Peribacillus sp. FSL E2-0218: one gene and its partner. The protein of the gene in region 2 binds, or shares a complex with, the protein of the main gene of each other region. Links are inferred from orthologs where the notes say so. Each region holds a gene or a part of one and is shown on either strand. Other genes may lie near its edges. The genes, in order: metK and groL.

Region 1 (3,176 bases), 4.2 Mb from region 2 along the record:
GTCCCCTTCTGTCTCCCATTTCCACATTCGAAATCCCCCTTTCACTTTTCACTTGTTGTATACGATCCATGATAGTTAAAATATATATATAAATTATAACCATATTCGCGATTTTCGACAAAAAAGAAAACTAACAAGTTGTACATTCGTATTATAAATAGCCAAGTGTATTTGCATACGGTATATTAAAATAATACATAAAAACATTCACTTCGGAAAGGAAATGATTGAAAATGATTATTTATCCGTTCAAAGGCAAGGAACCACAGATTTCCGAAAGCGCTTATATTGCGGAGAATGCAGTCGTGACAGGCGATGTGAAAATTGGCGACGAATCGTCAATCTGGTTCAATTCCGTCATCCGCGGTGATGTGGCCCCAACCATCATCGGTAAAAAGGTCAGTATCCAAGATAATAGTGTCCTCCACCAAAGCCCCAATCATCCATTGATCATTGAAGATGAAGTAACCATTGGCCATCAGGTCATTTTACATAGCTGTAAAATCCGTAAAGGAGCCTTGATCGGCATGGGCTCGATCGTACTTGACGGAGCCGAAATCGGTGAAGGAGCTTTTATCGGTGCCGGCAGTCTCGTTCCCCAAGGCAAAGTGATCCCGCCGAATATGTTGGCATTCGGACGCCCGGCCAAAGTGATCCGCGAAATCAATGCGGAAGATCGTCAGGACATGGAACGGATCGTGCGCGAATATGCCGAAAAAGGACAATACTACAAAACAGCAGACCGAATAAAATAAACTAGGGGCTTGTCCATGCCTCTAATACACGCCAAATATCCTCTGGTAAATCACTCAGTGGGTTTATTGAATTATTCCCTCTGCAAACCAAATTAATCCTACCAAAAAAAGGTGCACCGCAATTAGCGGCGCACCTTTTCCATCTGGATCATGCTTGTGCTTTTAAAGTTTCTGCTTTATCCGTGCGTTCCCACGGAAGATCGACATCGGTACGGCCAAAGTGTCCGTATGCAGCTGTCTGCTTATAGATTGGGCGACGAAGGTCAAGCATTTTGATGATGCCTGCTGGGCGAAGGTCGAAGTTAGCGCGAACTAGGTCAACCAGGACGTCTTCGCTAACAGTGCCCGTTCCGAATGTATCAATCGAGATCGATACAGGCTCTGCCACACCTATAGCGTAAGCCAATTGTACTTCGGCTTTATCGGCCAGGCCAGCTGCCACGATGTTTTTGGCAACATAGCGTGCAGCGTATGCCGCAGAACGGTCAACTTTCGTAGCATCCTTACCAGAGAATGCACCGCCGCCGTGACGAGCGTATCCGCCGTACGTATCAACGATGATTTTACGGCCAGTAAGACCTGCATCCCCTTGAGGTCCGCCAATTACGAAACGGCCAGTCGGGTTGATGAAGTATTTCGTTTCAGCATCGATCAATTCAGCAGGAACCACCGCTTTGATGACATGCTCTTTTAAATCGGCTTGAATTTGCTCAAGCGTGATTTCTGCATCATGCTGTGTTGAGATGACGATCGTATCTACACGTACAGGACGGTTATTTTCATCATATTCCACAGTTACTTGTGTTTTTCCATCCGGGCGTAAGTAAGCAAGCGTTTCATCTTTACGTACTTGAGCCAAGCGGAATGAAAGCTTATGGGCCAATGAGATCGGAAGCGGCATAAGCTCTTCTGTTTCATTGCAAGCGAATCCGAACATAAGACCTTGGTCCCCTGCACCGATTGCATCGATTTCTTCCTCTGACATGTTGCCTTCACGTGCTTCCAAAGCTTTATCGACGCCAGCTGCGATATCGGCAGACTGCTCATCGATCGAGCTCAATACAGCACACGTTTCAGCATCGAAGCCGTATTTCGCGCGAGTGTAGCCAATTCCCGCAATCGTATCACGGACGATACGCGGAATATCCACGTAAGCGGATGTTGTAATTTCACCAGCAACAAGCACAAGACCTGTCGTTACACTTGTTTCACACGCAACACGTGCATTTGCATCCTTAGCAAGGATAGCATCTAAAATGGAATCTGAAATCTGATCACAAATCTTGTCCGGATGGCCCTCTGTAACAGATTCAGAAGTAAATAGACGTTTCTTTGACATCATATTTCCTCCTTGGAAGTTAGTATGTGGTAGGCATAAGCCTGATTTTTTTACGGAACTCGTTTCCCTTATTAGCTTCAACTATAGACACAGAATTAATTAAAAAACACAAAAACCTTCCCTGGAAAATGAGGAAAGGTTTAACATTCTGTCTTCTATCCTTTCACTCTTATCGTTCAAGGGTTTTTTACCTTGCTCAGGTTAGCACCATCACCACTTTTCCTTGAAGAACACCGCTTTATTTTCGGCGATTGCTCTTTTGGTCAAGTTCAATATGGCAGGTTGCTGGGTTTCAAAGGGCCTGTCCCTCCACCAACTCGGGATAAGAGAATCCGTACAATTTAAGATAATATCGTATTGGGTCGGAATTTGTCAATGATTTTCTATCAAGAACATTTCCGGTCAACGGCCAAATCGGGCACAACAAAGTTCGCTCCCCCGCCATCAAAGGACTTTCAGGCGCATGAGATTGATTAGTACTTCCTATAATAAAGGGGAAATCGACTTTCATTAAAGCATATGCAGGAATCCCGGCATGGTTCCTGCCCATTTAAAATGATGAATCTAACCAGATGAAAATTATCACAATTCAGATGATATAGTATAGACTATTTAAATAAATGTGTTATACTAATTGTAATATAAAACTTAAACAAAGGAAGGTACCTCATATATGAATTCTGTAGACGTTTCTAATGAGTTACACCAGTTATTAACAGGAAACAACGTGCAAACTCAGCTTTCAGTTCCTAAATTGGTCGAAAAGGTATTAAGCAGGAATGAAGGGGTTTTAACTTCAACTGGAGCAGTAAAAGCAGAAACAGGCAAATATACTGGCCGTTCACCTAAAGATAAATATATCGTCGAGGAAGCATCCGTAAAAGATAAAGTCGATTGGGGTCCAGTGAACCAGCCAATTTCGGAAGATGTGTTCAATAAACTATATAATAAAGTAATTGACTACTTAAAAGCAAAAGAAGAGATTTTCGTTTTCAAGGGCTTCGCTGGCGCAGAAGAATCATCCCGCCTTCCAATTCGTGTCGTTAATGAATATGCTTGGCATAATCTTTTCGCGCATACTT
Region 2 (3,179 bases):
TAAGGAGGATTTAAGATGAGCCAAGTAGAAAGAAATTCCAAAGCGCAGAAATTAATTGAGCAACAAAAGTTCAATGAGAAAGACATTTCCAAGATGACGGATTCACAGGTTGAATATTATCACTGGCTCTATTTCGATGACTCTGTTTATGATTATATGTAACTCAAATATTAAATGATAAAAAGCGGGGAAAACACTGATAATTCAGGGTTCCCCGCTTTTCCTTTTATCCTTTCCGAAATACTTTCTTGCAAACCCGATCTTTGCTGATAAGTGGGTTTCAGTTGCTTTTTTGACCTGGCTGACTTTCAGCTTCCTTCCTTTCCCCCCATTTACTTCCTTGCGGCTGGGCACCCATACATAATAGAAGGGAATGAGCTCTACAAAACAGTCGAGGGAACAAACCTCCCACTCAAGCCAAAACATTTTCTAAAGATTGCTTTATAATCCACATATCACAGTACACTGCATCCAATACTAATCCTCCGTTCAACAGTTATTCATATAAAAAAGCCCTCCTTGGATATATGGCAGCGTAGAGATCAGTAATAGGTTTTTCTTGTTTTCCAGATGATTTATTAGCTGAACCCAAATGCTATCTCGAACCAGGCATACGCATACATCCTTACTGATTGAAGCAGGAGTGGGGTTGAAAGAAATTCAACAACGAATAGGGCATACAGATATTCAAACACGATGAATATCTATGCTCATATGAAAAAAGCCTCCCACAGTTAACCGTGGGAGGCCTTCTAATTTAAAGATATTCACATGTTTGGTGAGCAATCATCCTGAATACTCGTTAAATCCCTATATTAAGGGATTTAAGCAATGATTACATCATGCCGCCCATTCCACCCATGCCGCCCATGTCAGGCATGCCCATGCCGCCAGCGCCTGCTGGTTCTGGTTTGTCCGCAACAACAGCTTCTGTTGTTAAGAACATGGCTGCAACTGATCCAGCGTTTTGTAGAGCTGAACGAGTTACTTTAGTTGGATCGACGATACCGGATGCGATCATGTTGACCCATTCGCCAGTAGCTGCGTTGAAGCCAGTGCCTACTGCTTCGCCTTTTAGGCGTTCTACGATTACAGAGCCTTCAAGTCCAGCGTTGTGAGCGATTTGGCGTACAGGCTCTTCGATTGCACGAAGGACGATTTTCACGCCTGTTGCTACGTCGCCTTCCGCTTGGATTTCAGCGATTTTATTGTATACATTAAGAAGTGCTGTACCACCACCGGCTACGATACCTTCTTCAACAGCGGCACGAGTGGAGTTCAATGCATCTTCAATACGAAGTTTACGTTCTTTTAATTCTGTTTCAGTGGCAGCACCAACTTTGATGACCGCTACACCGCCAGCTAATTTAGCAAGGCGTTCTTGTAATTTTTCACGGTCGAATTCAGAAGTCGTTTCTTCCAATTGAACACGGATTTGGTTTACACGAGCTTGGATTTGCGCTGTATCTCCAGATCCTTCAACGATCGTTGTGTTTTCTTTTGTAACAACCACTTTAGAAGCACGTCCTAAAGATTCGATTGTTGCAGATTTAAGGTCAAGTCCGATTTCTTCAGTGATTACTTCGCCGCCTGTAAGAGCTGCGATGTCTTCAAGCATTGCTTTACGACGGTCACCGAAACCAGGAGCTTTAACCGCAACTGCATTGAATGTTCCACGAAGTTTGTTCACAACAAGAGTTGCAAGCGCTTCGCCTTCTACATCTTCAGCAATCAATAATAGCGGTTTACCTTGTTGTACAACTTGCTCAAGTACAGGAAGGATTTCTTGGATATTCGTGATTTTTTTATCTGTGATCAAGATATATGGATTTTCAAGGACTGCTTCCATTTTATCTGAATCAGTAACCATGTATGGAGAGGCATATCCGCGATCGAACTGCATACCTTCTACTACGTCCAATTCTGTTGTGAAACCTTTCGACTCTTCGATTGTGATGACGCCGTCGTTACCAACGCGCTCCATTGCTTCCGCAATCAGTTGGCCCACTTCTTCATCAGCTGAAGAGATGGCAGCAACTTGTGCAATCGATTCTTTGTTTTCGACAGGTTGGGAAATGGCTTTCAATTCTGCGATGGCAGAGTTGACCGCTTTCTCGATCCCTTTGCGGATACCCATTGGGTTCGCACCAGCTGTAACGTTTTTCAAACCTTCGCGGATCATCGCTTGTGCAAGAACCGTTGCAGTCGTAGTACCGTCACCAGCTACGTCGTTTGTTTTGCTTGCTACTTCAGCAACCAATTTCGCACCCATGTTTTCGAATGCATCTTCCAATTCGATTTCTTTAGCGATCGTCACACCGTCATTCGTGATAAGCGGTGAACCGAATTTTTTCTCAAGAACCACGTTACGGCCTTTTGGTCCAAGCGTTACTTTAACTGCATCTGCAAGTGCGTCCACACCACGAAGCATGGAGCGGCGTGCTTCTTCACTAAATTTGATTTCTTTAGCCATTTTTAAGTACCTCCCTAAAATTTTAAGAAAATTTTTCGTTCAGTTAAGTATGATGTATAATTAGCCGATTACAGCCAAAATGTCGCTTTCACGTAAAATTAAGTATTCAGTATTTTCGTATTTAACTTCAGTACCTGCATATTTTGAGAAGATAATTAGATCGCCTTGGGCAACCTCTAAAGCAACACGTTCGCCATTTTCAAGGACACGGCCAGTACCGACTGCTACTACCTTACCTTCTTGTGGCTTTTCTTTTGCAGTATCAGGAAGAACAATACCGCTTGCCGTTTTCTCTTCAGATTGAACTAGTTCAATAATAACGCGATCACCTAATGGTTTTAACAAGTGAAACAACCTCCTCATATTCTCTTGATAATGTGCTTCATGATTATTAGCACTCTTCATCATCGAGTGCTAACACATTTATAATATTAAATAAACCGAGCCTTTTTTGCAAGTATCTTATCGAAAATTTTTTATTAATTTCTGATAAATTCCGGGTATACTACATTAACATAATGATTAGATACGGAAATGTTTTTGCAGGGGTACCTTTGAGTGGTGTTCTGCCTCATTATTTGATACCATTTTGGAGTATGCGTTTATCGATTTTCCCCTGTCAGGAACGTTTTCAGGCGAAATGGGCGACTAAATAAAAGGAGTTTTCATCTTTGAAAAAAGAATATTGGTTCGTCATCATCACTTA

Evidence for each region.
Region 1: the proteins of groL (region 2) and metK are in contact, whole or in part, in a cryo-EM structure (PDB 8P4O), measured with the Escherichia coli proteins. The link is inferred for Peribacillus sp. FSL E2-0218 from one-to-one orthologs.

What each region holds. Positions count from the first base shown.
Region 1 is NZ_CP150304.1:4,557,406-4,560,581, forward strand. The notes cover bases 1-2,841. They hold metK (methionine adenosyltransferase), read right to left. Parts: upstream 2,098-2,841; coding sequence 904-2,097; downstream 1-903. Other genes in these bases: MHI53_RS21945 (alpha/beta hydrolase), read right to left, coding at 1-27; MHI53_RS21950 (gamma carbonic anhydrase family protein), read left to right, coding at 237-755; pckA (phosphoenolpyruvate carboxykinase (ATP)), read left to right, coding at 2,768-2,841. Outside these bases: more of pckA, read left to right, coding at 2,842-3,176. UniProt on the Escherichia coli protein: Catalyzes the formation of S-adenosylmethionine (AdoMet) from methionine and ATP.
Region 2 is NZ_CP150304.1:337,598-340,776, reverse strand. The notes cover bases 155-2,998. They hold groL (chaperonin GroEL), read right to left. Parts: upstream 2,474-2,998; coding sequence 836-2,473; downstream 155-835. Other genes in these bases: groES (co-chaperone GroES), read right to left, coding at 2,534-2,818; MHI53_RS01760 (BH0509 family protein), read left to right, coding at 155-162. In the rest of the region: more of MHI53_RS01760, read left to right, coding at 16-154; MHI53_RS01740 (type II CAAX endopeptidase family protein), read left to right, coding at 3,145-3,179.